DNA from 3 places in the Streptomyces sp. Tu6071 genome. Region 2 is predicted to be linked to each of the others. Evidence: predicted binding sites of a transcription regulator. Region 2 holds the regulator's gene; each other region holds the start of a gene.
What was found. Region 2 encodes HrcA, which represses chaperone genes, less so after heat shock. Its sites were predicted from a motif close to TTNGCACTCNGNNNNNCNGAGTGCNAA; they were not measured.
Positions count from the first base shown of each region.

Region 1: groL (chaperonin GroEL) is a predicted target of HrcA. The motif match lies at 7,378-7,404, and genes of this name have one in related genera.
Region 3: groES (co-chaperone GroES) is a predicted target of HrcA. The motif match lies at 2,448-2,474, and genes of this name have one in related genera.

Region 1 is NZ_CM001165.1:4,309,662-4,319,356, forward strand. Features, by position in the region: gene STTU_RS17980 (ROK family protein) at 1-137, opposite strand, end outside; gene STTU_RS17985 (DUF3263 domain-containing protein) at 257-727, shown strand; gene otsB (trehalose-phosphatase) at 762-1,622, shown strand; gene STTU_RS17995 (alpha,alpha-trehalose-phosphate synthase (UDP-forming)) at 1,645-3,081, opposite strand; gene STTU_RS18000 (glucosyl-3-phosphoglycerate synthase) at 3,295-4,245, opposite strand; SAM riboswitch class I at 4,465-4,620, shown strand; gene thrC (threonine synthase) at 4,635-5,930, shown strand; gene STTU_RS18010 (MoaD/ThiS family protein) at 5,984-6,262, shown strand; gene STTU_RS18015 (cold-shock protein) at 6,862-7,065, shown strand; gene groL (chaperonin GroEL) at 7,567-9,189, shown strand.
Region 2 is NZ_CM001165.1:5,397,095-5,406,789, reverse strand. Features, by position in the region: gene STTU_RS22630 (S41 family peptidase) at 1-2,297, opposite strand, end outside; gene STTU_RS22625 (pyridoxamine 5'-phosphate oxidase family protein) at 2,483-2,875, shown strand; gene STTU_RS22620 (class I SAM-dependent methyltransferase) at 2,887-3,672, opposite strand; gene STTU_RS22615 (16S rRNA (uracil(1498)-N(3))-methyltransferase) at 3,733-4,488, opposite strand; gene STTU_RS22610 (nitronate monooxygenase) at 4,602-5,663, opposite strand; gene dnaJ (molecular chaperone DnaJ) at 5,804-6,949, opposite strand; gene hrcA (heat-inducible transcriptional repressor HrcA) at 6,950-7,966, opposite strand; gene STTU_RS22595 (MBL fold metallo-hydrolase) at 8,268-8,996, shown strand; gene STTU_RS22590 (DUF3097 domain-containing protein) at 9,149-9,695, shown strand, end outside.
Region 3 is NZ_CM001165.1:4,692,031-4,701,725, reverse strand. Features, by position in the region: gene STTU_RS19780 (hypothetical protein) at 1-32, shown strand, start outside; gene groL (chaperonin GroEL) at 210-1,835, opposite strand; gene groES (co-chaperone GroES) at 1,997-2,305, opposite strand; gene STTU_RS19765 (polysaccharide deacetylase family protein) at 2,546-3,670, opposite strand; gene STTU_RS19760 (THUMP-like domain-containing protein) at 3,832-4,995, shown strand; gene STTU_RS19755 (Uma2 family endonuclease) at 5,008-5,586, opposite strand; gene STTU_RS19750 (hypothetical protein) at 5,834-6,097, opposite strand; gene tsaD (tRNA (adenosine(37)-N6)-threonylcarbamoyltransferase complex transferase subunit TsaD) at 6,112-7,257, opposite strand; gene rimI (ribosomal protein S18-alanine N-acetyltransferase) at 7,250-7,750, opposite strand; gene tsaB (tRNA (adenosine(37)-N6)-threonylcarbamoyltransferase complex dimerization subunit type 1 TsaB) at 7,807-8,484, opposite strand; gene STTU_RS19730 (hypothetical protein) at 8,653-9,240, shown strand; gene STTU_RS19725 (hypothetical protein) at 9,334-9,516, opposite strand; gene tsaE (tRNA (adenosine(37)-N6)-threonylcarbamoyltransferase complex ATPase subunit type 1 TsaE) at 9,630-9,695, opposite strand, start outside.

The DNA of each region.
Region 1 (9,695 bases), 1.1 Mb from region 2:
ATGCCCTCGACCACCGCCCCGGGCCCCTGTTCGCGCCCGGTGCGCCGCCGTTCCTCGTGCAGCAGCTCACCCGCCGCCCCTACCAGGGCGGCCTTGATCCCGGTGCCGCCCACATCGAGGGCGATGACATGTTTCACGTGAAACAGTTTGGCGTCTCAACTGGGAGAGGTCTAGTCCATTCGCGTGGCGAAGTTGCCGGAACGGGAGACCGAAGGGGAGAGCGGGGCTGTCGGAACGGCGCTCTAGGCTGCGGGGAATGAACGACGCGCACGAGGAACCGGCCCGGGGAACGGGGGCCGAGGAGCCCCCACCGGAGACAGGGGAGCCCCCACTGGAAACCGGGGAGCCCAAACGGCAGGCGGTCCCCGGGGAGTCCGCACGGCAGGCGGTCTCCGGCGAGTCCGCACCGCAGGCGGTCGGCGGGGAGCCCGTACCCGAGGACGGGGAGCGCGGACGCGAGTCCGTCGCCACCCCGCCCGAGTCCGCCGCCCCGCCCGAGCCCGCCCCCCTTTCCGCCCGCGACCGCGACGTCCTCGCCCTCGAAGGCGAGAGCTTCACCGGGCCCGGGGCCAAGGAGCGGGCCGTCCGCGAGCGCCTCGGCATGTCGCCGACCCGCTACTACCAGCTCCTCAACGCCCTGCTCGACGACCCCGCCGCCGAGGCGCACGCCCCCGTCACGGTCCACCGCCTGCGCCGCGTCCGGGAGGCACGCCGTGCGGAGCGGTGAGGCGGACGCCCGCCGGGCGGCCTAGAGTCGGCGCATGACCGCAGCGCCTGACCCGCACTCCTCCCGTTCCCCGCTCCCCGAGCCCGTGACCGAGGCCGGGCGGGCGGGGCTGCGCGCCGTTCTCGACCAGCCCTCGGCCGCCGTCGTGGCGCTCGACTTCGACGGCACGCTCGCCGACATCGTCCCGGACCCCGACTCCGCGCGCGCCCGCCCCGGCGCCGTCGACGCGCTCGCCCGCCTCGCGCCGCACGTCCGCTCCCTCGCCGTCGTCACCGGCCGCCCCGCCGAGACCGCCGTCCGCTACGGCGGCTTCGCGCACGTCCCCGGGCTCGAACACCTCGTCGTCCTCGGCCTGTACGGCGCCGAGCGCTGGGACGCCGCGAGCGGCGAACTCACCGCCCCGCCCCCGCCCCCCGGACTCACCGCCGCGCGCGCCGAACTCCCCGCCGTCCTGGCCGAGCACGGGAACCTCCCCGGACTGTGGACCGAGGACAAGGGCCAGGCCGTCGCCGTGCACACCCGCCGCGCCGAGGACCCGCAGGGCGCGTACGACGCACTGCTCGCCCCGCTCACCGCGCTCGCCGCACGCCACGGCCTCATCGTCGAACCGGGCCGCATGGTCCTGGAGTTGCGCCCGCCCGGCATGGACAAGGGCAAGGCCCTCACGACCTACCTCGACGAGGTCGGCGCCGCCTCGGTCCTCTACGCCGGGGACGACCTCGGCGACCTCGCCGCCTACGCCGCCGTCGAAGCGGGCCGCCCCGCCCGCCCCGGCCTCCTCCTCGCCTCCGGCACCGAGGTCCCCGAACTCACCGACCGCGCCGACCTCCCCCTCGCGGGCGGCCCGGAAGAGGTCGTCGCCTTCCTGTCCGCTCTGGCCGACACGCTGTCCTGACCCCCGGGGGGCCTGGGCGGGCCTACGCCCCGCCCAGCGCCTCCAGTTGCTCCATGAACCACTTCGCCGGCGGCAGCGCCGTCGCGGCCTCCGCCAGCCGCTTCGTGCGCGCCGACCGGGCCTCCGGGTCCTGGGTCAGCGCCGTGTGCAGCGCCTCGGCCGTCGCCGAGACGTCGTACGGGTTCACCACCACCGCGTCCGCGCCCAGCTCCTCGTACGCCCCCGCCTCCCGGGACAGCACGAGCGCCACGCCCGCGTCCGAGACGACCGGGACCTCCTTCGCCACGAGGTTCATGCCGTCGCGGATCGGGTTGACCAGCGCGACGTCCGCGAGACGGTACGCCGCGAGCGAGCGCGGGAAGTCGTCGTCGACCTTGAGGAGGACGGGCGTCCAGTCCGCCGTGCCGAACTCGTCGTTGATGTCCTGCGCGACCCGCTCCACCTCCGCCGTGTACGCCCGGTACACCTCCAGGTCCTGCCGGGACGGGTACGCGAAGGCGAGGTGCACGACCTGCCCGCGCCAGTCCGGGCGGTCCGTCAGCAGGCGCCCATACGCGTGGAGTCCGCGCACGATGTTCTTCGACAGCTCCGTACGGTCCACCCGCACGATCGTGCGCCGCCCCTCGCCGCCGATCTCCCGGCGCAGCGCAGCGATCCGCTCGTCGACGTCCTCCTGGTGCGCGCGGTCGCGCAGGAAGTCGGCGTCCGCGCCGAGCCCGTGCACCGCGACCTCGGTCCGGCCCGTGCCCCCGACGAGCGCGTCCGCGCAGGCCGTGAAGGCGTCCGCCCAGCGGCGCGTGAGGAAACCCGCGTGGTCCGCGCCGAGAATCCCGCGCAGCACCTGCTCCGCCACGTCGTCGGGCAGCAGCCGGTAGTAGTCGAGCGGCGCCCACGGCGTGTGCGAGAAGTGCGCGATGCGCAGATCGGGGCGCAGCGCGCGCAGCATCCCCGGCACGAGCACGAGGTGGTAGTCCTGCACGAGCACCGCCGCGCCCTCCGCCGCCTGCGCCGCGAGCGCCTGCGCGAAGGCGCGGTTGTACGACTCGAACGAGGCCCAGCGCGCGCGGAACTCCGGGCCGAAGGCGGGCTCCAAGGGGGTCTGCCACAGCATGTGGTGGGCGAACCACAGCACGGAGTTGGCGATGTCGTTGTACGCCTCGTGCTGCGTACGCGGATCGATCCCCAGCATGTGGACACGGCGCCCGCCCGTGTCCGCCGGGTCCAGCTCCGCGCCCGAGCGCCGGGCCGCCTCGCGGTCCGCGTCGCTCAGCGCGGCGCACACCCACACCGCGTCGACCTCGGGACCGATCGCCGAGAGCCCCGAGACGAGCCCCCCGCCGCCGCGCTTGGCCGTCAGCTCGCCGTGCGCGTCGAACGCGTACGAGACGGGGCCGCGGTTGGAGGCGAGGAGGACGGCGGCGCCGGTGCCGGTGGGGCGGGTGGGGTCGTCAGTAGGCATGGTGCATTCCTCGCCTCGGGATCATGGGCTCAAACGTGCGAACTGTGCGGGAATCGGCATCCGCCCCCACCGCCGTGTTCCGCCGCGCCACCTGCGCGGCCCCGCCCCGGGCGCCGCCGCGGGAACCCGCCCGGCGGCACTCCCCGTACGCGTCCGGTGACGCGCCCCCGCGGGCCCGGCGGCACCCCCGCACCCCTCCGGTGGCGCCCCGCCTCAGGCCGCCGCCCTGCGCTCCGTGTACTCCGGGATCTCCCGCATCGGCGGCCGTTCCTCCGTGTCCACCGCGTGCGTGTGCGCCTCGAAACCGCCCTCCGGCAGGCGGTCGAACTGGGTCAGCTCGGGGCGTACGAGATGGCCGCGCGCGAGCCGCACCTGCGCCGTGCGGTAGATCGTCGCCGCCATGCGGCCCAGCGCCTGCCCGTCCTGGTGGCGGTGCACCCGCACCCCGACGTCCACCTGCGCGAGCGCGTCGAGCCCCACGGTGTGCAGCGCGTCCACGAGGAGGCCCAGCTCGACGCCGTACCCCACCGGGAACGGCAGCTGTTCGAGCAGGGAGCGCCGCCCCGCGTACTCGCCGCCCAGCGGCTGCACGAAACCCGAGAGCCGCGGCCAGTGCATGTTGAGCAGCGGGCGCGCCATGAGTTCGGTGACACGGCCGCCCTGCCCCGGTTCCGCGCCGAGCGGACGGTCGTACATCGCCTTCACGAGGTGCACGTCCTGCTCGGCGAGGAGCGGGCCGAGGATGCCGGTCACGAAGGCGGAGCTGAAGTCCTTGAGGTCCGCGTCCACGAAACAGATCAGGTCGCTGTCGGTCGCGAGGAGCGAGCGCCACAGCACCTCGCCCTTGCCCGGCAGGGCGGGCAGGCGCGGCAGCACGGCGTCCCTGTGCACGACCCGCGCCCCGGCCGCGCGCGCGAGCTCCGCGGTGCGGTCCGTGGAGCCCGAGTCGAGCACGACGAGTTCGTCGACGAGCGGGACGGCTTCGACGAGTTCACGCCGGATGACGTCGACGATCGCGCCGACGGTCGCCTCCTCGTTCAGCGCGGGGAGGACGACGGCCACCGAGGCCCCCGTGGCGCGTTTGAGCGCGGCGAGACGTTCCACGGGCCAGTCGTTCGCGGTCCAGGAGCGGTGCTCCAGCCAGCGTTCCACCTCTTCGATCACGGCGTCTGTCCCCTCGTGCGTGCGGACCCGCTGGGGGCCCTTCGACTGCCGCCCCTTGCGGAGGGCGCCGATGAGACCTTCATCTCGGCGTGCGGACGGCTCTCTCCACGATCCAGGGCTTCGGTTACAGTCTTGAACAACGCGGGTGACCATCCCATGTCGGGGTGCGCTGTCACCTTGTGTCACAAACGCCCCGGGTCCGAAGCCCGGGTGCCACAACGCTCATCCAGAGGGGCAGAGGGATACGGCCCGTTGAAGCCCCGGCAACCCTCCAGCCAGTCTCCGCGCGGTTCACCGATACCGCCACCGAAGGCCCTGGCTCGGGAAGGTGCCAATTCCGTCTCGCGGCGAGATGCGCCGCGGGGAAGATGAGGAGAAAGGGCCTCCCCATGGCTGTGCAAGCCGCCGAAATCCCGCAGAACACCACCTCCGCCGTCGACCTCGGCCCCGCTGTCGCGCTCTCGTGCCGCGAGTGCGGCGAGCGCTTCCCGCTCGGCCCGGTCTTCGCCTGCGAGAGCTGCTTCGGACCCCTCGAGGTCGCCTACGAGCTGCCCTCCGGCGACGTCGAGGAACTGCGCCGCACGATCGAGGCCGGCCCCAAGAACATCTGGCGTTACGCACCGTTGCTGCCCGTGCCCGCGGACGTGGCGAGCCACCCCAACACCAACCCCGGACTCACGCAACTCGTGAAGGCGGACCGGCTCGCCAAGGAACTCGGCGTCACCGGCGGCCTCTACGTCAAGGACGACTCCGGGAACCCGACGCACTCCTTCAAGGACCGCGTCGTCGCGATCGCCGTCGAGGCCGCGCGCGCCTTCGGCTTCACGACGCTGTCCTGCTCCTCCACGGGCAACCTCGCGGGCGCCGTCGGCGCCGCCGCGGCCCGCGCCGGCTTCCGCTCCTGCGTCTTCATCCCGCACGACCTGGAGCAGGGCAAGGTCGTCATGGCCGCGGTCTACGGCGGCGACCTCGTCGGCATCGAGGGCACGTACGACGACGTGAACCGCTTCTGCTCCGAGCTGATCGGCGACCCGCTCGGCGAGGGCTGGGGCTTCGTCAACGTCAACCTGCGCTCGTACTACGGCGAGGGCTCGAAGACGCTCGCGTACGAGATCTGCGAGCAGCTCGGCTGGGAGATCCCCGACCAGATCGTCATCCCGGTCGCCTCCGGCTCGCAGCTCACGAAGATCGACAAGGGCCTCAAGGAACTGATCAGGCTCGGTCTCGTCGCGGACAAGCCGTACAAGATCTTCGGCGCGCAGGCCGAGGGCTGTTCGCCGGTCTCGACCGCCTACAAGGCCGGGCACGACGTCGTGCGCCCGCAGAAGCCGAAGACGATCGCGAAGTCCCTCGCGATCGGCAACCCGGCGGACGGCCCCTACGTGCTCGACATCGCCCGGCGTACGGGCGGCGCCGTCGAGGACGTGGACGACGAGCAGGTCGTGGACGCGATCAAGCTCCTGGCGCGCACCGAGGGCATCTTCGCGGAGACGGCGGGCGGCGTCACGGTCGGTGTGACGCGCAAGCTCATCGAGAACGGGCAGCTCGACCCCGCCCTCACCACCGTGGTCCTCAACACCGGCGACGGCCTCAAGACCCTGGACGCGGTCGCCCCGACCACCGGGCCCACCGCGACCATCCGCCCCGACCTGGACGCCTTCCGCGCCGCCGGTCTCGCGGGCTGAGCCCCGTCCCCCTCGCACTCTCCTCTCCCGCGCTGCCCGAGAAAGGCCACGCCATGAGCGTTTCCGTTCGTATCCCGACCATCCTGCGCACCTACACCGGCGGCCAGGCGGAGGTCCCCGCCGAGGGCGCCACCGTCGCCGAGGTCATCGCCGACCTGGAGCGCCACCACACCGGCATCTCCGCCCGCGTCCTCGACGACGACGGCAAGCTCCGCCGCTTCGTGAACCTCTACGTCAACGACGACGACATCCGCTTCGAGCAGGGCCTCGACACGGCCACCCCCGACGGCACGGGGATCTCGATCATCCCGGCGGTCGCCGGCGGCTGCTGAGCCGCTGCGCGGGGGCGGTCCCGGGGCCGTACGCACGCCTGCGGGGGCGGCCTCGGGCTGTACGCGCCCCCGCGCATGGGGCGGGTCCCCGAGTCGTACGCGCCCCCCGCAAGGGGGTGGTCGCGGCCGTACGCGCCCCCCGCGCCTGGCGGTCCTCTAACCGCCCGCACCTCTCGTCTCACCCCTGCCCCCTCCGCACCACAAGCGGAGGGGGCAATTCCATGGGATTCGCAGGAGTAGAGTCGGGGTATTGCTCCGCCCCTTTCTTCACGGCGGCTCCAGGAAACCCCGAGCGCCGCATGCGCACCTGTCGGAATCCTGGGAATCAATTCCGCTTTCCGCGCCGCCCATTTGCGGCTTTGCGTTCCTTTTGCCAGGCCCGACGTGTCCCGACCTTCCGTGAATTCTCCGGCCATGTCGGGATGCGATCCGGGCCGATTTCTCGTCCGACTGACCTGTTGCGGACGGCAGTTGGGCAGATACATTCAGCGGCGGTCGACGCGTTCCGGCGCACGCCCCCAAGGTCCCGCGGGGGTGAGGTCTGACCCGGGTGCGCGAAGTGCGTTCCTGTGCAAGGGCCAGTAATAGGGGAGTTAGGCATGGCTCAGGGCACCGTCAAGTGGTTCAACGCGGAGAAGGGCTACGGCTTCATCGCGGTCGACGGTGGTGCGGATGTATTCGTCCACTACAGCGCGATCCAGATGGACGGTTACCGCACCCTGGAGGAGGGTCAGCGGGTCGAGTTCGAGATCTCGCAGGGCCAGAAGGGCCCGCAGGCGGACATGGTCCGCGCTGCCGCCTGAACAGCGCTCCGACCGGTACGGGGCCGCACGGCCGCGTACGGCACGACATGACGAGCACGGGCGAGGGCCCGCACCCGGAGACGGGGGCGGGCCCTCGTCGCGCGTGCGGGCGGGGGCGGGGTCCGCGTCGCGCGTGCTGCCAGGGGCCGGGGCGGGTCCGCGTCGTGCCTGCTCGCGCGGGTGGGCGGGGTCTCGTCCCCCGTCCCGCGGTTCGCCGGGGCGGTGGGTGGCGTCCGTCGCCGCCACGCCCGCGCGCGTACACGCCCGGGTGGCATGGGACGGGTCCGGGTCGGGTAGGGCGCACTCAAGTGGCTTGCACTCGATGGGGCAGAGTGCTAATCATTAGCGTTAGCACTCTGATGGTGAGAGTGACAGAGAGACCGGGTCGGTGAGGCCCGGAGGCCCCGCCGTGGCAAGGAATTCGGCGCGGGTCCCAGGCCGTCCGTCGCGGGCGCCACACGGTCCCTCAGCCCACCCCGTGTCCTGGGAGGACCACTTCACATGGCCAAGATCATCGCGTTCGACGAGGAGGCGCGGCGCGGCCTTGAGCGCGGTATGAACCAGCTCGCCGACGCCGTCAAGGTGACCCTCGGCCCCAAGGGCCGCAACGTCGTCCTGGAGAAGAAGTGGGGCGCCCCCACGATCACCAACGATGGTGTCTCCATCGCCAAGGAGATCGAGCTCGAGGACCCGTACGAGAAGATCGGCGCCGAGCTGGTCAAGGAGGTCGCGAAGAAGACGGACGACGTCGCCGGTGACGGCACGACGACCGCGACCGTCCTGGCCCAGGCCCTGGTCCGCGAGGGCCTGCGCAACGTGGCCGCCGGCGCCAACCCGATGGCCCTGAAGCGCGGCATCGAGCAGGCCGTCGAGGCCGTCTCCGGCGCGCTCCTGGAGCAGGCCAAGGACGTGGAGACCAAGGAGCAGATCGCCTCCACCGCCTCCATCTCCGCCGCCGACACCCAGATCGGCGAGCTCATCGCCGAGGCCATGGACAAGGTGGGCAAGGAAGGCGTCATCACCGTCGAGGAGTCCCAGACCTTCGGTCTGGAGCTGGAGCTCACCGAGGGTATGCGCTTCGACAAGGGCTACATCTCGGCGTACTTCGCCACCGACATGGAGCGCATGGAGTCGTCGCTCGACGACCCGTACATCCTCATCGCCAACTCCAAGATCAGCAACGTGAAGGACCTCCTTCCGCTGCTGGAGAAGGTCATGCAGTCCGGCAAGCCGCTGCTGATCATCGCCGAGGACGTCGAGGGCGAGGCGCTCTCCACCCTGGTCGTCAACAAGATCCGCGGCACCTTCAAGTCCGTCGCGGTCAAGGCCCCCGGCTTCGGTGACCGCCGCAAGGCCATGCTCGGCGACATCGCCATCCTCACCGGTGGCCAGGTCATCTCCGAGGAGGTCGGCCTCAAGCTGGAGAACGCCGGCATCGAGCTGCTCGGCCGCGCCCGCAAGGTCGTCATCACCAAGGACGAGACGACCATCGTGGACGGCGCCGGCGACAGCGAGCAGGTCGCGGGCCGCGTCAACCAGATCCGCGCCGAGATCGAGAACAGCGACTCGGACTACGACCGCGAGAAGCTTCAGGAGCGCCTGGCGAAGCTCGCCGGTGGCGTCGCCGTCATCAAGGCCGGTGCCGCGACCGAGGTCGAGCTCAAGGAGCGCAAGCACCGCATCGAGGACGCCGTGCGCAACGCCAAGGCGGCCGTCGAGGAGGGCATCGTCGCCGGTGGTGGCGTGGCCCTGCTCCAGGCTTCCGCGGTCTTCGACAAGCTGGAGCTCGAGGGTGACGAGGCGACCGGCGCCGCCGCCGTCCGTACCGCCCTGGAGGCCCCGCTCAAGCAGATCGCCGTCAACGCCGGCCTCGAAGGCGGCGTCGTGGTGGAGAAGGTCCGCAACCTTGAGGTCGGCTACGGCCTCAACGCCGCGACCGGCGAGTACGTGAACATGATCGCCGAGGGCATCCTCGACCCGGCCAAGGTCACGCGCTCCGCCCTCCAGAACGCGGCCTCCATCGCCGCGCTCTTCCTCACCACCGAGGCCGTCATCGCCGACAAGCCGGAGAAGGCCGCCCCGGCCGCCCCGGGCGGCATGCCGGGCGGTGACATGGACTTCTGATCCGGCCACCGGCCCCAGGGCCGGACTGGATGAGGGTTCCCCGGGGCCCGTACGTCTGCGGACGTGCGGGCCCCGGCCGCGTGCGGGGGCTTCGCCTGCGGGGGCTTGGGGCGTAGCTGTTCGGCGATCGTGTCCGTCCGGCGGGGGCCCGTGACCCTTCGGCGCCGGGGCTCGTGCCCGTTCGTCGGGGGATGGGCCTGTACCCGTTCGGTCTCGGGGGGCGTACCGGATCGGTCTCGGGGGCTCGTAGCCGTTAGGTCTCGCGGGGCTCGTACCCGTCCGGTTGGGGCGGGCCCGTATCCGTCCGGCGTCGGGCGGCCCGTACCCGTACACGAAGAAGCGGCACCTCCCGGTCCAGGAGGTGCCGCTTCTTCGTGTGGCCGACCGTCCGCGTTCCCCCAGGGGCGGCGGCTGTGCCGGGCGCGGCCCGCGTCGCTTCCCCCGAATCCGGCGCGGGCGGGCAGCCCGGTACCACCGCCCCGTTCCGGACGGTCGTCACCGGGACA
Region 2 (9,695 bases):
CGGGATATGTCCGCGCCGAGCAGCCCGGCGCGCAGGTGACCGTGCCCGTGGCCGGGCGGGGTGACGTACGCGTGCGAGGTGCCGAGTTCGCCCTGCACCTCCCAGAGCAGGTCCACGAGGTCGTCGTGGGTCGCGACGCGCTCCAAGACGGGCCGGTAGCGGTCGAGGACGCCGTCCCAGTCGATGCCGCCCATGTCGGGGCGCCAGAAGTTGTCCCGCATGAGACGGCCCGCCTCGTCGAACATCTGCCGCCACTCGGCGGCGGGGTCGATGAGCTGCCGGACGCGGCCGAGGTCGACGGCGACGTTGTTCTCGTGGTCGTCGTCGCCCGGGGCGCGGCGGTCGCTCGGCACGACGCGGAGCTTGTCACCGGCGCGGAGCAGGACGCGCTTGCCGTCGCCCGTGACCGCGTACGACTGGGCGTCGCCGGAAAGTTCCTCGATGCGCTGCTGCGGGAAGTCCCAGCGCAGCAGGCTCGACTTGGCGCCCTCGTCGTCGGGTCCCGCGCCGGAGGTGCCGAGGACGCCGGAGACGGGGTGGCTGAGCCAGAGCACGCCGTCCTTGGCGGCCCGGAGCGAGGAGTACTCGCCGGCCTCGACGGGGAAGGGCACGATCCGGTCGGCGAGGCCCTCCACGTCGATACGGGTCTGCGGACCGCCGCCCTCGCCGCTCTCCGGGGTGCCCTCCTTGTCGGGCGTCTCGAAGGGCTTGCCGTGCCGCTGCGGGCCGAAGGGCGAGGGGGTCGTCGCGGCGAGCGTGATGAGGTGCGGGCGGGTCGTGCCGATGAAGGCGAGATCGAAGTTGTGCGCGTCGTACAGCGGGTCGAAGGCGCGGTCCGAGAGGAACGCGAGGTGCTTGCCGTCCGGCGTGAAGGCGGGGCTGTAGTCCTTGAAGCGCAGCGGGGTCGCCTCGACCGGGGCGAGGTCCGAGACGTGTGCGAGCTTGAGCTGGCGCAGCGGGTCGGGACCCGGGTGGGACCAGGCGAGCCACGTGGAGTCGGGCGAGAAGACGAGTCCGCTCGCGTCCCCGTTCTCACTGCGGTCCACCTCGCGCACCTCGCCGGAGGAGCGCTCGACGAGCAGTACCCGCCCGTCGTGGCTCGCGACGCCGAGCCGCTCGCCGTCCGGGGCGACCGCGAAGGAGAGGACGCGGCCGAGCTTGCCGCGCGCGATGCGGCGCGGGGCGGTGCCGGGGGCCGTGCCGGTCGCGGGCGCGAACTCGATGGCGTCCTCGCCCTCGGCGTCGGTCACCCAGGCGACCCACTCCTCCCCATCGAGCCGGAACGTACGCGGCAGCCTGGCCCGCACCCCCTGCTCGCCCGCGAGGACGCGCGCGGGTCCGTCGCGGTGCGTCACCCAGTGCACGGCGCCGCGCACCAGGACCGCGCTGCCGCGCCCCGTGTGGTCGGGCCGGGCGGCGGAGAGCCAGCGGGACGCGGGGATCGCGAAGGGCTGGAGATCGGCGCGCTGGCCGCCGAGACCGATGTCGAGCGGGCGCGGCTCGGCGCCCTCCAGGTCGTCGATGATCCAGAGCCGGCCCGCGCTCGCCCAGACGACGCGGGTGCCGTCGGTGGCGGCCTGGCGGGCGTAGAAGCCGTCCGGCTCGACCGGCGAGTGGCGGCGCAGGTCGCTGCCGTCGGGGAGCGAGGAGTAGAGCGCGCCGACACCTTCGTGGTCGGAGAGGAAAGCGATGCGACCGCCTACCCAGAGCGGGTCCTCGATATTGCCGTCGAGGTCCGCGTGCACACGCTGCCAGGCGCCCTCCGCGTCGGGCCCGAGCCACAACTTCCCCGCCGTACCGCCCCGGTAGCGCTTCCACCACGCGGCCTCGCGGCCCATGGAGACCGAGCCGAGCAGGACGCGTTCGCCCTCCGGTTCGTGGGCGAGCGCGCCGATCGGGCCGTACGGGAGGCGGCGGGACGCGGAACCGTCGAGGGGCAGCGCGTGCGCCCAGGTCCGGCGCAGCGAGGGCTGGCCGTGCGAGGTGATCGCCACGACGTCGCCCTCGGCGGTCCAGCCGCGCACGGACGTCTTGTTGCTGCCCCAGTAGGTGAGGCGGCGGGCCGGGCCGCCCTCCAGGGGGGCGACGAAGACCTCGGGGGCGCCCTCACGCTTGGAGGTCCAGGCGACCGTGGCGCCGTCGGGAGATATCCGCGGGTGCTGGACGGGAACGTTGTCGGCGCTGACGCGCCAGGCACGCCCTCCGTCGAGCGGGGCGATCCAGACGTCGTCCTCGGCGGTGAAGGCGATGAACTCGCCATGGATGTGCGGAAACCGTAGGTAGGCAGGCTGTGTCACAAGAGCCACCCTAAGCACGGCGAAGGACAGGGGACAGGGCCTGCCGGGCAAGCTGTGGATAACTCCGGCGAAGTCGCGACGGCCGTTACTCGTTCGAGTGAGGGAATTTATTGATTACCCGGAGTTGTCCACAGATCCGCGCCGAAGGCTTCCGCGCGGGCCTCACAGGGGTTGGGATTGATGTCGTGACGACGACGGAGAACAACCCCGCTCAGGAACGGCTGCGCACGGCGCGGACCGTGTGGCTGTGCGCCGCGCGGGCGGAAGGACCGCCCCTCGTGCGCGCCACATGGTTCGTCTTCCTCGAAGGCGTGTGGTGGATCGGCGCGGCAGCGGGCGGCACCTTGGTGCGCCTGCTCGAACGCCGGCCGCGTGCCACGCTCGCCCTCGACGGGCCCGAGCCACTGGTCGCGGAGGGCGACGCCCGCCTGCGCCGCACCGGCTTCCCCGCGCGGGTGCGCGAGTCCTTCCTCGCCAAGTACGGCTGGGACCCGGCGATACCGGCCCGCCCGGGAGAGCGCCGGGTGCTCTTGGAGATAGCGGTACGGGACTGGGTCCCGGCCTCGCTCGCGAAGTAAGGCCCCGGGGGTCAGCGCACGGCGACGGCGAGGCTGACCACGTACTGCTCCCGGACCGTCCCGCCGGGGAAGACCCCGGCAAGGATCTCCCGCTCCTCGGCGAGGAAGCGGTCCGTCCCTTCCCTGCCGAGGAGGAGGAAGTCGGAGTACGTGGCGAGATTGGCGAGGTGCGCGTCGAGCGAGACGTCCCGGCTCCACCGCACCTGCCGCCGTACGAAGGGCAGTTCACCCGGGAGCCGCCGGAAGCGGGCCTCGGGGTCGTACGAGGCGTCGCCGCCCGCGAAGAGCCGCCGTAGCCGGGCGTCCTGCTCGGCGACCCACGGCACCCCACCGTCAGAGTCGTTCCACCAGAGTGCGAGCGCGCCCCCGGGCCGCAGCACCCGCAGCGCCTCCGGAACGGACCTGCGGGGATCGGTCCAGTGCCAGGACTGGGCGTAGGTGACCACGTCGAGAGAGGAGGAGTGCAGAGGCAGAGCGTTCCCGTCCCCGAGCACGAGCGGAACCCCGGGCAACCCGACCCGGAACTGGGCGGCCATCCCGGCACCCGGCTCCACGCCCACCACCCGGGCCCCGCGCTCGACCAGCACGCGCGTCCCGAGCCCGGTCCCGGCCCCGACATCGGCCACGCGGGCCCCGACGAGCGAGAACCCGCCCAGCTCCTCGACGGCCTCAAGGAGAGCGGACGGATAGGAGGGACGGTGCGCGGCATAACCGGCGGCAGCCGAATCGAACGAAAGCCCCTGCGAGGAAGCGCGAATCATCCCCTCATGCTCGACCCCCGCCCCCCGATCCGCCATGCCCGCCCGGAAGTTCCTCCACCAGCGAAGTCAACCGCCCCGAGCGCGGCACACCCGGGTCTACCCCCACCGCCCCGTACGCCCCGACAGCAGCGCGACGGCCGCCGTGCCCGCTGTGGAGGTGCGCAGGACCGAGGGGCCCAGGCGGCAGACGTGGGCGCCGGCCGCGGTGAAACTCGCGATCTCCTCGGGGGCGACACCGCCCTCGGGGCCGACGACGAGGACGATGTCGCCCTCGTCGGGGAGGGGGAGCGTCGCGAGCGGGGTGCTCGCGGTCCCGGTGTCCTCGTGGAGGACGACGGCGAGCGCCGCGCGCGAGAGGAGGGCCGCCGCCTCCTTCGTGGAGACGGCCTCGGCGATCTCGGGGAAGCGGGGGCGGCGGGACTGCTTGCCCGCCTCGCGCGCCGTCGCCCGCCACTTGGCGAGGGACTTCGCACCCCGGTCGCCGCGCCACTGCGTCACGCAGCGGGCCGCCTGCCACGGCACGATCGCGTCGACACCCGTCTCCGTCATCGTCTCGACGGCGAGTTCCCCCCGGTCCCCCTTGGGCAGCGCCTGGACCACGACGAGCCGCGGGCTCGGTACCGGCTCCTCGCGCAGCTCACCGACCTCGACGCTCAGCCGGTCCTTGCCCTCGGCGGCCTTCACGACGCACGGTGCCCACCGCCCCTCCCCGTCGCTGAGCACGATCTCCTCACCGGGACGCAACCGCTTCACGGAGACCGCGTGCCGCCCCTCGGGCCCGTCGAGGACGAAGGCCCCGCCGGGTACGGCCTCTTCGGCGAGCCGGGGGGCGAGGAAAACGGCGGCGGTCATGCCGGTCCTTTCAGCGGTACGCGTTCAGCGGCGCGGGTTCTGGAGAGCAAGGGTCAGGGGCACGGGTGTCAGGGGCACGGGGTGCAGAGGCACGCGGTTCACGGGGAGGGGGTTCAGCGCGTCAACGGTGTGAGCGCCGCGCGCGTCTCGGCGGCGAGCGTCTCGACGAGGCGCCCGGCGGCGAGCGTACGGGCCAGCCGGTGACCCTGCCCGGCCCAGAGTGCCATGCCGTCCGCGTCCCCCGCGCCCGCCGCGGCCCGCCGCAGCCCCGCCGTGAGGTGGTGCACCCGCGGGTACGCGGCCGGAGCCTCGGCCGAGTGCGCCCGTACGAAACGGTTGACGAGCCCGCGCGCGGGACGGCCCGAGAAGGCCCGCGTCAGCGTCGTACGGGTGAAGTGCGGGCTCGTCAGCGCCGTCTTGTGCACGGGGTGCGCCCCGGATTCGGGGCAGGGCAGGAAGGCGGTGCCGAGCTGAGCGGCCTCAGCCCCCGCCGCGAGCACGGCCGCGATCTGCGTACCGCGCATGAGGCCGCCCGCCGCGAGGAACGGCAACGGCACGGTGTGGCGGACCTGTTCGAGGAGGCTGAGGAGCCCGAGCCCGCAGCCGTCGGTGGCGGGGTCGTCGAGGTGCGTGCCCTGGTGGCCCCCCGCCTCGACGCCCTGCACGCACAGCGCGTCCGCCCCCACCCACTGCGCGGCGCGCGCCTCCTCGGGGGTGGTCACGGTGACGACGGTGAGGGTGCCGACGCGCTGGAAGGCGTCGAGCACGTCGCGGCTGGGGCAGCCGAAGGTGAAGGAGACGACGGCGACGGGCTCGGCGAGCAGCACCGCGACCTTCGCGTCGAAGAAGTCGTCCAGCGCACCGTCCGGAAGGCCCCCGAGCGGGGCCCCGTACCGCGCGCTCTCCCCCGCAAGCCCGTCCGCGTACGCGTCGACGGCATCCGCGTCCGCTTCCGGCTGGGGCAGGAAGAGGTTGACCCCGAAGGGCCGCCCGGTCAGCTCCCGGGTCCGGCGCGCCTCGTCCCGTACCGCCTCGGCACTCTTGTACCCGCCGGCGAGGAACCCGAGCCCCCCGGCCTCCGACACGGCGGCGGCCAGCTCGGGACAGGAGGCACCACCGGCCATCGGAGCCTGCACAACGGGATGGCGCAACAACTCGCCGAACACAGAGGACATCCCGAAATCGTCCCACGAGCCGCACCAGCGGCACGCACGGGACCCGCTCCTACGGCGCTGGAGGAGCGCGGTCCGGGGCGGAGCCCCGAGAGGCCCGCCCCGGACCGCGACGACTACCGCTCAGCCGCCCGTGGAACGCGTCAGCTCCGCCCGTTGAACGCGTCCTTGAGCCGCGAGAACAGCCCCTGCTGGCCCGGCTGGAACTGCCCCGTGGGCCGTTCCTCGTTCCTGAGCTTCGCCAGCTCCCGCAGCAACCGCTCCTGCTCCGCGTCGAGCTTCCCCGGCGTCTGCACCTCCACGTGCACGATGAGGTCACCGCGCCCGCCGCCCCGCAGGTGCGTGACCCCGCGCCCGTGCAGCGGCACGGACTGGCCGGACTGCGTACCCGGCCTGATGTCGACGTCCTCGGTCCCGTCGAGCGTGTCGAGCGGCACCTTCGTACCGAGCGCGGCGGCCGTCATCGGGATCGTCACCGTGCAGTGCAGGTCGTCGCCGCGCCGCTGGAAGACGGAGTGGGCCGTCTCGTGGATCTCGACGTAGAGGTCACCGGCGGGACCGCCGCCCGGCCCGACCTCGCCCTCGCCCGCGAGCTGGATGCGCGTGCCGTTGTCGACCCCGGCCGGGATCTTCACGGTGAGCGTGCGCCGCGAGCGGATGCGGCCGTCCCCGGCGCACTCGGGGCACGGGTTCGGCACGATCGTGCCGAAGCCCTGGCACTGCGGGCAGGGCCGCGAGGTCATGACCTGTCCGAGGAAGGACCGCGTGACCTGCGAGACCTCGCCGCGCCCGCGACACATGTCGCAGGTCTGCGCCGAGGTGCCCGGGGCCGCGCCCTCGCCGTTGCAGGTCGAGCAGATGATCGCGGTGTCGACCTGGATCTCCTTGGTGGTGCCGAAGGCCGCCTCGTTGAGGTCGATCTCCAGGCGGATCATGGCGTCCTGGCCCCGGCGGGTCCGCGAGCGCGGGCCGCGCTGCTGGGACGTGCCGAAGAAGGCGTCCATGATGTCCGAGAAGTTGCCGAAGCCCGCGCCGCCGAAGCCGCCACCGGCCCCGCCACCGCCGCCCGCCTGCGAGAGCGGGTCGCCGCCGAGATCGTAGACCTGCTTCTTCTGCGGGTCCGAGAGCACCTCGTAGGCGGCGTTGATCTCCTTGAACCGCTCCTGGGTCTTCGGGTCGGGGTTGACGTCAGGGTGGAGTTCCCTGGCCAGCCGGCGGAAGGCCTTCTTGATCTCGTCCGGGGAGGCGTCGCGGCGCACGCCGAGTACGGCGTAGTAGTCCGTGGCCACTTACGACTCCGCCAGGATCTGTCCGACGTAACGAGCCACTGCGCGTACCGCTCCCATCGTTCCGGGGTAGTCCATGCGGGTCGGTCCGACCACGCCGAGCTTGGCGACTGCCTCGCCGCCCGAACCGTAACCGACCGACACCACCGAGGTGGAGTTGAGCCCCTCGTAGGCGTTCTCATGACCGATCCGGACCGCCATCCGCGGGTCGTTGACCTCGCCGAGCAGCCGCAGGAGCACCACCTGCTCCTCCAGCGCTTCCAGCACCGGACGGATCATGAGGGGGAAGTCCTGCCCGTACCGCGCGAGATTCGCCGTACCGCCGATCATGAGCCGTTCCTCGGTCTCCTCGACGACCGTTTCGAGCAGCGTGGACAGGACGACGGCGACCGTGCCGCGGTCCTCCTGCTCGAAGGAGTCGGGGAGATCCTGGACGAGCTGCGGGACGTCGGCGAAGCGACGCCCCGAGATCCGGCTGTTGAGCCGGGCCCGCAGATCGGCCACGGAGGTCTCGCCGAACGGCGCCGGGCAGTCGATCATCCGCTGCTCGACGCGGCCCGTGTCGGTGATCAGCACGAGCATGACGCGCGCGGGGCTCATCGAGAGCAACTCGACGTGCCGCACGGTGGAGCGCGTCAGCGAGGGGTACTGCACGACGGCGACCTGCCGCGTGAGCTGCGCGAGCAGCCGTACGGTGCGGCCGACGACGTCGTCCAGGTCGACCGCGCTGTCCAGGAAACTCTGGATGGCGCGGCGTTCGGGCGCGGTCATCGGCTTGATGTCGGCGAGCTTGTCGACGAAGAGGCGGTAGCCCTTGTCCGTCGGGATACGGCCCGCGCTGGTGTGCGGCTGGGCGATGTACCCCTCGTCCTCCAGCGCCGCCATGTCGTTGCGCACGGTGGCAGGGGAGACCCCGAGCCTGTGCCGCTCGGTGAGCGCCTTGGAGCCGACGGGCTCCTCGGTGCCGACGTAGTCCTGGACGATGGCGCGCAGGACTTCGAGTCTGCGTTCGCTGAGCACGCCGCCACCTCCCTGGCCTCCGGCCGGAGCCTCCGGTCCGGGCCTGGCACTCGCCCTGTCTGAGTGCCAGAACTTCCCCGGCCAGTGTACGGCCGTACGGTGGCCCCCGGGCAAGGCCGGGCAGCGCTTTGTGGCACTTCACCGGCGGCCCGCCGCACGCGCGCGGGGCCGTACCGGGGTGAGCGGGACGGAACGGGGCAGGGTGTCGGCAGGGACAGCGGGGTTGTGGCGGAGACGGCGGGTGCGGAGCGGTGGCGGTCCGCCGCGCGCCCCGGACCGCCACCGACGAGCGGGGAGCGCGATGGAGTTGACCGAACTGCCGGAGTGGGAGCACCCGGCGCCGGGCGTGGCACGGCTGCGGCTGCCCGGCTGGGACTGCACGGCGGGGCTCGTACGGGGCGAGGATGCGGCCCTCCTCGTGGATCCGGGCGCGGGCCTCGCGCAGGGCGAGGCGGTGCGGCGCGCGGCGGAACGGCTCCTCGGCGACGGCTCGCGCGTGACGCATCTCGCACTCACGCACCCGCACTTCGACCACGCGCTCGGCGCCCCGGCCGTGGAGGCCCCGGTGTACGCGGCGGTGGGTGCCGAGTCGCTCCTCGGTACGGAGGCGGGCCGCGCCGAGCTGCGCGAGGACGCGGTACGGCACGGGCTCGACCCCGCGGAGGCACGGCGGGCCGCCGCGTTGCTGCGGGGGCCCGACCAGCCGGTGAGCGGCGAGTTCGCGCTCGACCTCGGCGGCGGGCGGCGCGTACTGCTCGCCAATGTCGGGCCCGGACACTCGGGCCACGACCTCGTGCTCGTGGTGCCGGGCGAGCGGACGGTGGTCTTCTGCGGAGATCTCGTGGAGGAATCGGGTGAGCCGCAGGCGGGCCCCGACGCGGTCCCCGCGCGCTGGCCCGGGGCCCTGGACCGGCTGCTCGGACTGGGCGGCGACGAGGCGGTGTACGTGCCGGGGCACGGCGCACTGGTGGACGCGGCGTTCGTACGGCGTCAGCGGGACACCCTCGCGCGGCGGTTCGGCGTGTCGTGAGCCGAGGGGGGTGGGCGGCGCGGGGTTGAGGGGGCGCGGGGTGAGCGGCATGGCGTGAGCGACGCGGCGGGGCCGTCGAAGTGAGCGGCGCGGCAGGGCCGTACGGCGTGTCGTGGTCGCCCGGACGGCCGTATGTTCCTATCGTCCTGGGAATGCGCGCGTACTCCCCCGACCTCACCCCGCCCTGGAAGAAGCGGCGGACCGTCCCCCAGGTGCCGCTGGAGCGGGATCTCGTCGTGGAAGAGGTGACGAGCGGCTTCTGCGGGGCGGTGACCGGCTGGGAGAAGTCGGCGCAGGGGCTTGTCGTGTCACTGGAGGACCGTTTCGGCAAGACGCGGGTCTTCCCGCTCACGGAGGGCGGTTTCCTCCTGGAAGGCCACGCGGTCACCCTCGTACGGCCCGCCGCCGCGACCCCGGCGGCCCCCTCCCGCACGGCCTCCGGCTCTGTCGCGGTCCCCGGCGCGCGGGCGCGCGTGGCACGGGCGGGGCGGATCTACGTGGAGGGGCGGCACGACGCGGAGCTGGTGGAGCGGGTGTGGGGCGACGACCTGCGGATCGAGGGGGTCGTGGTCGAGTACCTGGAGGGGGTCGACGATCTCCCCGCGATCGTCGAGGAGTTCGCACCCGGTCCCGACGCGCGGCTCGGCGTGCTGGTCGACCACCTGGTGCCGGGCTCGAAGGAGGCGAGGATCGCGGCGG
Region 3 (9,695 bases), 710 kb from region 2:
CCCGGGGGCACGCGGCGCGGCGCGGGGCCTGAGGGCGGCACACCGTCGTACCGGCCGGGGCGTTGCCCGCCGGAGCCCGGGTGCGCATGCCGAAGGGCCGGTCCCCCTCGCGGGGGACCGGCCCTTTTCGCCGTCGTGCGGCGGGGAACGGCGGCCGGGCGGGAGCCCGTCAGCCGGAGCGGCTCACCGCCCGGCCGCCGTCCGGTGCCTCAGTGGCTGTGGCTGTGGCCGTGGCCACCGGCCTCCGGCTCCTCCTCGGCAGGCTTCTCGACGACGAGGGTCTCGGTCGTCAGGAGCAGCGAGGCGATGGAGGCGGCGTTCTCCAGGGCGGAGCGGGTGACCTTGACCGGGTCGATGACGCCGGCCTTCACGAGGTCGCCGTACTCGCCGGTCGCGGCGTTGAAGCCCTGGCCCTTGTCCAGCTCGGAGACCTTCGAGGTGATGACGTAGCCCTCGAGGCCCGCGTTCTCGGCGATCCAGCGCAGCGGCTCGACGGCGGCGGCGCGGACGACCGCGACCCCGGTCGCCTCGTCGCCGGTCTTGCCGAGCGAGTCGGCGAGGACCTTCGAGGCGTGGACGAGCGCGGAGCCACCACCGGAGACGATGCCCTCCTCGACCGCGGCGCGGGTCGCGGAGATGGCGTCCTCCAGACGGTGCTTCTTCTCCTTCAGCTCGACCTCGGTCGCGGCACCGACGCTGATGACGCACACGCCACCGGCGAGCTTCGCGAGGCGCTCCTGGAGCTTCTCGCGGTCCCAGTCGGAGTCCGTGGTCTCGATCTCGGCCTTGATCTGGGCGACGCGGCCGTCGATGTCGGCCTGCTGGCCGCCGCCGTCGACGATCGTCGTGTCGTCCTTGGTCACGGTCACGCGGCGGGCGGAGCCCAGCACGTCCAGACCGGCCTGGTCGAGCTTGAGGCCGACCTCCTCGGCGATGACGGTCGCGCCCGTGAGGGTCGCGATGTCGCCGAGCATGGCCTTGCGGCGGTCGCCGAAGCCGGGCGCCTTGACGGCGACGGCGTTGAAGGTGCCGCGGATCTTGTTGACGACGAGGGTGGAGAGCGCCTCGCCCTCGACGTCCTCGGCGATGATCAGGAGCGGCTTCGAGCCACCGGCCTGGATGACCTTCTCAAGCAGCGGCAGGAGGTCCTGGATCGAGGAGATCTTGCCCTGGTTGATGAGGATGTACGGGTCCTCCAGGACGGCCTCCATCCGCTCCTGGTCGGTGACCATGTACGGGGAGAGGTAGCCCTTGTCGAAGGCCATGCCCTCGGTGAAGTCCAGCTCCAGGCCGAAGGTGTTGGACTCCTCGACGGTGATGACACCGTCCTTGCCGACCTTGTCCATCGCCTCGGCGATCAGCTCGCCGACCTTCGGGTCCTGCGCGGAGAGCGCGGCGACGGCGGCGATGTCGGACTTCTCGTCGATCGGGCGGGCCGTGGCGAGCAGGTCCTCCGAGACGGCCTTGACGGCGGCGTCGATGCCCTTCTTGAGGAGGGCCGGGGACGCGCCGGCGGCGACGTTGCGCAGGCCCTCGCGGACGAGCGCCTGGGCGAGCACGGTCGCGGTGGTGGTGCCGTCACCCGCGATGTCGTTGGTCTTGGTCGCCACCTCCTTGACGAGCTGGGCGCCGAGGTTCTCGTACGGGTCCTCGACCTCGACCTCGCGGGCGATGGTGACACCGTCGTTGGTGATGGTGGGGGCGCCGAACTTCTTGTCGATGACGACGTTGCGGCCCTTGGGGCCGATCGTCACCTTGACCGCGTCGGCCAGCTTGTTGACGCCGCGCTCAAGGGCGCGACGGGCGTCCTCGTCGAACTTCAGGATCTTCGCCATGGGAGCGATTCAGCCCTTCGGGAAAACTCGGAAAAGTCGTGGGTGAACACAACGACCGCGCCCCCGGGGGCCCCGGCGTCGAAGAGGACGGGGTCCGGGGGCGCGGCTCGTTGCGAAAGCCGGGTGGTCCGGGAAAGACCCGGACGCGACCGGGGTGCTGCTTACTTCTCGATGATCGCGAGCACGTCGCGGGCCGAGAGGACGAGGTACTCCTCGCCGCTGTACTTCACCTCGGTGCCGCCGTACTTGCTGTAGAGCACGATGTCGCCGGTCTTGACGTCGAGCGGCAGGCGCTCGCCGTTCTCGAAGCGGCCCGGGCCCACGGCGAGGACGACGCCCTCCTGGGGCTTCTCCTTCGCGGTGTCCGGGATGACCAGGCCAGAGGCCGTGGTCTGCTCGGCGTCGAGCGGCTGGACCACAATGCGGTCCTCAAGCGGCTTGATGGCAACCTTGGAGCTGGCGGTCGTCACGATCCGACCTCCCCCTTCGGAGATCACGGGGTGAATAAGTCATTGGGTGGCGACCGGTAATCCGTCGTCGCGGGTGCCGGACTGCCCGTCGCTGCTTGGCACTCTCCGGTGGGGAGTGCCAGAGCCGAGACTATGACCGCGATTAGCACTCGGTCAAGCGGAGTGCCAGGCGAGTGCCGTCCGAAGCGGAAGAGGGGCCTTCCGGACGATGTCCCGGAAGGCCCCTCTCCCCCTCTGGACTCAGATGTAGTCCTCCAGGCGGGCCACCGCGTACCCCTTCTCGGTGACGGTGCGCAGAAACGTGCGAAGAGCGTCCGCCATCGAGCCGTTCCACTGCGCGCGCCCCTGGAAGTGCGTGAGGACGAGGTCCCCGGGGTGCAGGTCGCTGTCGCGGTAGACGACCCGGCCGGGGAAGACCTCCGCCTCCCACAGCGGGACCGCACGGATGCCGCAGGAGCGGGCGACCTCCAGGGTGTCGCGGTTGTAACTCCCGTACGGCGGCCGGAAGAGCGTGGCGGCCCGCCCGTAGTGGCGGCGCAAGGTGTCCTGCATGCCGCAGATCTCGTGGCGCTGGGCGGCGCGGGAGAGGCCGGGGAGGTAGCGGTGGAGGAGCGTGTGGTTCTGGAGCGCGGCCCCCTGCGCGTGCGCCGCGCGGAAGTACTCCCAGCCGCCGTCGACTGCGTCGTCGCTGAGGAAGGCCGTGTACGGGACGTGGAGTTCGCGCAGCATCCGGAGCGTCGCCGGGTCCTGGTCCACGCCGTCGTCGATGGTGAGGAAGACCACGCGGTCGCGGGTCGGGACCCGCGTGAAGACGGGCGGGAGCCCTCGCGTGCGGGGCCCGCTCACGCCGAACCCCCGGCGCGTGGGCGGCAGGGACTTCGTACGGGGCGGGGGCGGCACGAGGAGCGGAGCCTGCGGGAGCCCCCAGCGGCGTGCCGCGGCGAGGAGAGCGGCCTTGCGCGCCTCGGCCTCGCGCGCCTCCGCCTCGACCGCCCCACGTATCGCCTCGGTCCCCTGCCGCGCCTCCTCGGCGAGCCCGCGCGGGGCGGCGGCGGGGCCGGGGGCGCCGGGGGCGGGGGTGCCGGACGCGGGGATGCCGGACGCGGGGATGCCGGACGCGGGGGCTGAGGTGCCGGGTGAGGAGGTTTCAGGGCCTGGGAGGCCGGAGCCGGGAGCCCCGGACGCGGGAGCCCCGGAAACCTCGGAGGCGGAACCGCCCGGTGCGGAACTCGTACGGACGGAGGTCTCCGTGCCCGCGCAGCCCGCCACGAGCAGGGCGGCGCCGAGGAGGGCGGCGGAGCGGGCGAGAGCCGGGCCGACGCCGGACGTACGGGGGTTCGTGGCGGTAAACCGTATCTTTCCCATGCCCTGACACTCCCCCGCCCGGGCCCCCGCGCCCCCGCCGCGCCGGGCCGTCAGCCGAGCGGCCCACCACTGCCACGCGCACAGCGGTACGGGCACGGGGCGCGGCCCCCGTCGCCCCTCCCCCGTACCGCCCCGTCGCCCGCGCCCCGGACAATGGCCCCGTGGACCTCGACGATCTCTCCGCTCTCCGTACCCCCGAGGGCAGCGCGCTCCTCGCCGAGCTGCGGGGGCTGCGGCCCGCCGACGAGCTGGCGGCCCTGACCCGCCTGCGCCGCGCGCATCCGCCCGCGCTCGTGACCGCGGCGCTCGCACAGGCGCGGCTGCGGGACCGCGCCGTCGCGAAGTTCGGGGCCGAGGACGCGGCGCGGATGTGGTTCACGCCGGGCGGCGTGGAGCAGGCGACGCGGGCGCCGGTCGCCGCGTACCGCGCCGAGCGGCTGAAGGAGTACGGCGCGGTACGCGTCGCGGACCTGTGCTGCGGGCTTGGCGGCGACGCGCTCGCGCTCGCGCGCGCGGGGATCGCGGTACGCGCCGTGGACCGCGACCCGCTGACGGCGGCGGTCGCGCGGGCGAACGCGGAGGCGCTGGGGCTCGCGGAGCTGATCGAGGTGGAGTGCGCGGACGTGACGGAGGTCGACGCGGGCGACTGCGACACGGTCTTCGCCGACCCGGCGCGGCGCGGCGGCCGGGGCCGGATCTTCGACCCGGAGGCGTACTCGCCGCCGCTGAGCTGGGCGATCGGCGCGGCGCGGAGCGGGCGGCTCGGCGCCCTGAAGGTCGCCCCCGGCGTACCGCACGAGGCGATCCCCGCCGACGCGGCGGGCGAGTGGGTCTCGGACGGCGGCGAGCTGAAGGAGGCGGTGCTGTGGTTCGGTACGGGCACGGGGACGACGGCGACCCTGCTCCCGGGCCCGCACCGGCTGCGCGGCACCGGGCTCCCGAACCCCCCGGCGGCCCCGGTCGCCCGCTACCTCTACGAGCCGGACGCGGCCGTGATCCGCGCCCACCTGGTCGCCGAGGTCGCCCGCGACCTGGACGCGACCCTGATCGACGACACGCTCGCGTACCTCACGGCGGACACCCTGACCCCGACCCCGTACGCGCGCCCCTACGAGATCACGGACGTCCTGCCCTTCGGCGTGAAGCGCCTCAAGTCCCTGCTGCGGGAGCGCGGCGTCGGCACGCTGACGGTGAAGAAGCGGGGTTCGGCGATGGAGCCCGACGAACTGCGCCGCCAGGTGAAACCGAAGGGCCCGAACGAGGCGGTGGTCTTCATGACCCGGGCGCTGGGGGCGCCTGTGATGCTGGTGGGGCGGGGGGTGTGAGGGGGCGGGCCGTCAGCCGGCCAGCTCCTTCAGCTCCTCGCTTTCCAGGGTGCGGCTTACTGGCTCCGGAAGTTCGATGGGCGCACCGAAAGCGCGAGCGGTGACACTGCGGTAGCCGCCGTCGTCCGGCTCGGTGTACACGACGAAGCCGCCCGCCTGACGGTCGATGAGCAGGTACACCGGGATGCCTGCCGCCGCGTAGCCCTTGGCCTTCTCCACGCGGTCCCGCTGGTGGGTGTCCCAGTCGTGCGAGGTCACCTCCGCGACCATGAGCACGCCGTCCGGTTCCGCCCAGTCGCCGGACGTGAGGAAGTGCCGCCGTGGCGCCAGGACACCGTCCGGCCGCGCCCGGCCCCTGCGGTATTTCTCCACCTTCAGCCCACGCTCCGGGTAGAGCCGCAGATCCGGCCGGTGCTGCAAGCACTGCTCCAGCAGCCACATGATGATCTCGTCGTGCTTGCCGTCCGGCACGGGCTTGCCCTCGATCTTTCCGTTCAGGTACTCCAGCCGGACGGTCTCCGGGGCAGTGCGGGCGATCTGCTCGAATTCCTCGACCGTCATGTCGGCCGGGACTTCGCTCTTCGGGGTCATGGGCTCGCCTCCTCCCGTACATCCTGCCCGGGTATCGGGAGGTGCGGCATGAATGAGCGACATCCGTCCTGTCCTTTTCGCGCGGCTTATGCGGGCCGGGCCGACCGCCCGAGCGGGTCCACGATCCCGCGCCGGACATGCCGGAAGGCCCGTCCGGCGGCTTCTTCCGCCGGACGGGTGAAGGAAGATCGTTCCTGCGTTCCGGGGCCTTGACGCCCGTGTCAGGCGTCCGTGTCAGGCGTCCGTGTCAGGCGTCCGTGCGCGCGTCCCCCTCGACGCCCGCCGAGGCGAACCGCCAGCGGTGCACCGCCCGTGTCACCAAGTCCTCCGGGGGCTCCGCCAGTTCCGGGTGGCCGGCATCCGGCTCGCCCTCCCACCAGGTCAGGACGAGGACGCGGTCCTGGGCGGCCGTGAAGGTCTCGCGGCGCAGGGGGGTGGCGGGGAGGGGCTGGGCGCGGGTCCAGGCGAGGAGGTCGGGGCCGCGGCCCTCCCGGGCGCGGGCCTCCCACATCAGCGTCGTGACCGTCACTTGTAGAGGTTCTCCTTCGCGACCTCGTGCACGTGGTCGTGGCCGTGGTGGTGGTGGTGGTGCCCGTGGCCGCCGTCCGTGTCCGAGTCGCCGTGGTCGTGCCCCGGCACGTGCGGTTCCGTCACGGGGAGCGAGGAGTCCGCCGACAGCTCCCAGTCCGACGCGGCCCGGTTCCGGGCGACCATCTCGGCGCCCAGCGCGGCGACCATCGCGCCGTTGTCGGTGCACAGCTTGGGGCGCGGGACGCGCAGCCGGATGCCCGCGCGCTCGCACCGCTCCTGCGCGAGCGCGCGCAGGCGCGTGTTCGCGGCCACGCCGCCGCCGATCATCAGGTGGTCGACGCCCTCGTCCTTGCAGGCCCGTACCGCCTTGCGCGTGAGCACGTCGACGACGGCCTCCTGGAAGGACGCCGCCACGTCCCGTACGGGCACCTCCTCGCCCGCCCTGCGCTTGGCCTCGATCCAGCGCGCCACGGCCGTCTTGAGCCCGGAGAAGGAGAAGTCGTAGGCGGCGTCGCGCGGCCCGGTGAGCCCGCGCGGGAACGCGATGGCCTCCGGGTCGCCCTCGCGCGCGTACCGGTCGATGACGGGGCCGCCGGGGAAGCCGAGGTCGAGGACGCGCGCGATCTTGTCGAACGCCTCGCCCGCCGCGTCGTCGATCGTCTGCCCGAGGGGCCGTACGTCGGAGGTGATGTCCGTCGAGAGGAGGAGCGAGGAGTGCCCGCCGCTGACGAGGAGCGCCATGGTCGGCTCGGGGAGCGGGCCGTGTTCGAGCTGGTCGACGCAGATGTGCGAGGCGAGGTGGTTGACGCCGTAGAGCGGCTTGCCGAGCGCGTAGGCGTACGCCTTGGCGGCCGAGACGCCGACGAGGAGCGCGCCCGCGAGCCCGGGGCCCGCCGTGACGGAGATGCCGTCGAGGTCCTTGGCGCCGACCCCGGCCTCCTTCAGCGCGCGGCTGATGGTCGGGACCATCGCCTCCAGGTGGGCGCGCGAGGCGATCTCGGGGACGACGCCGCCGAAGCGCGCGTGCTCGCCGACGCTCGACGCGACCGCGTCGGCGAGCAGCGTCGTGCCGTGCACGATGCCGACTCCGGTCTCGTCGCAGGAGGTCTCGATACCGAGGACGAGGGGGGCGTCAGACATGGCCGGGAGGTTCGCTTTCTGAGGTACGGGGGGTGGGGGCGACCGGGTTCGCGGGGTCGGTGAGGCGCATCACGAGGGCGTCGACGTTGCCGGGCTGGTAGTACCCGCGGCGGACGCCGATCGGCTGGAAGCCGTACCGCTCGTAGAGGCGCTGGGCGCGGAGGTTGTCGACGCGCACCTCCAGCATGACCTCGGCGCACTCGAAGGCGGTCGCGGCCCGCAGGAGGTCGGTGAGGAGGCGGGAGCCGAGGCCGTGACCCCAGGCGGCCTCCGAGACGGCGATGGTCTGCACGTCGGCGAGGTCTCCGGAGGCGGCGAGGCCCGCGTAGCCGAGGAGGGTGCCCTCGGCGTCCTCGGCGACGACGTAGTGCCGTGTCGCGCCCGGTCCGCGCGCGTGCGCCAGCTCGGACCAGAACATGCCGCGCGACCAGGCGTCGTCGGGGAACAGGGTACGTTCGAGCACGAGGACGGGGTCGATGTCCCACCAGCGCATCTCGCGCAGCCGGGGGAGGTTGTCCGCCTCCGGAGCGGTCGCGGGCTCGGCGGCGCTCACCGCGGGGTGACCACCTTGTAGTTCTTGGGCACCTGGGCGTCGGGGCGGCGCAGATAGAGGGGGCGCGGGGCGCCGAGTTCCGCGCCGGCGGCGAGGCGGTGCGCGGCGAGCGCGGCGAGGGCCCCGGCGTCGGCGTGGACGGGGCTGCCGGGGCCCTCGGGCACGGCGCCGTCGAAGGTGTCGGGGTAGAGGTGCGCCCCGGCGCCGTACGCGGGGACGCCGCCGACCTGCGCGGCGATCTCGGCGGGCCGGTCGACGGCCGGTTCGCCCAGGGGCGTCGTGGCGTCCGCGTACCGCCGCCAGTAGACCTCCTTGCGGCGCGCGTCCGTCGCGACGAGGAAGGGTCCGTCCTCGGGCGTACGGCCGGTGGCGGAGGCGAGTCCGTCGAGCGTGCACAGGCCGTGGACGGGGATGTCGAGCGCGAGGCCGAAGGTGTCGGCGGTCGCGAGGCCGACGCGGAGCCCGGTGTACGGGCCCGGTCCGGTGCCGACGACGACGGCGGTGACGTCGCGGAGTCCGGCCCCGGCGGCGGCGAGGACGCGGTCCACGGCGGGGAGGAGGAGTTCGCCGTGGCGCCGGGCGTCGACGCGGCTGTCGGAGGCGAGGACCCGCTCCCCGTCGTGCAGGGCGGCGGTGACGGCGGGCGTTGCGGTGTCGAGAGCGAGCAGAAGCACGCCGACAGCCTACGGCGCGGAGCCCGGCGGTGCCGAAGGCGGCGGGGCCCTCCGAGGTGAGTGAGCACTCACCCACTCCGGAGGCCGGTTTCCCGCCCGGCTGCTACCGTCACGGTGCGCGGCGCAGGGCCGGGGCCCGGCAGGGCTTGACGCACAGGAGGCGGCACAGTGGCAGGCAGGAGCTCCGGGATCGTGGCCGGGCTGACGGCGGCGGCCCTGGCCGGAATCGGTTTCCTCGCCTTCCAGGCGAACGCGAGCGCCCCCGAACACCTCGCGAAGGCCCCCCACTCCCCCAGCGCCTCTCCCTCCCCCTCCGCCGACCCGAACGGCTCCGGCGGCCACGGCAAGAAGGGCAGCGGCGGCAAGGAGGCCGCGGCGGCGGTCCCCGCGGGCTCCGGCGAGGGCAAGCGGGTCGTGTACGCGCTCGGCGCGAAGCGGGTGTGGCTCGTGGACGAGAGCGGCAAGGCGAGTGCGACCTTCGAGGTCACGCCGAGCACCGTCGACCCGGCACCCGGCACCTACTCGGTGACGTCGCGCGCCGCCGCCGTCCTCGGCTCGGACGGGGTCCGCATCGTCAAGGTCGTGCGCTTCGCGGTCACCGGGGGCGTCGTGGTCGGCTTCAGCGCCGCGGCGGACGGCTCGACGCCGCAACCGGACCCGGGCTCCCGCACGGGCGGCGTCCGCGAGTCCCTGAAGGACGCGGACGCCATGTGGGACTTCGCGGACCTGGGCTCGAAGGTGGTCGTCGTCAAGTAGGACGCGGCCGGCATCGGCCTCGCGGCGGGACGGCGGTGAGCGGTACGCGCGGGGTGTGTCGCCCACGTACCGACCGGGGCCCCGCGCACGGCCTCACCCCTTGCGTGCTTCCGCGCGCCCCTCGTCGCCCGCGTCCTTCTCGCCCTCCCGCGCCGCGGGGGCCGGTGGGGTGGAGACGGCGGTCGCCGCGGCGCAGGACTCCAGCAGTGCCCGCATCGAGGGGACGGCGGCGGGCGGGGTGCGGGGGGCTTCCGTGGTGGGTGCGGTGGTCGGCATGGCTGCCTCCTGACGTCAGGCGTGGTTAGGTAGCCCTCACCAGGTCTTGGCCTCCATGTGACCACGCGGGCAGCGCGCGACGCAACATCATGCCGACACCGTGTCGGAAACCCTCAGCCCTCGCGCAGGCCCAGGAGCGCCGCGCCCGCCACCGGGTCGTCCTGCCAGCGCGCCCCGTA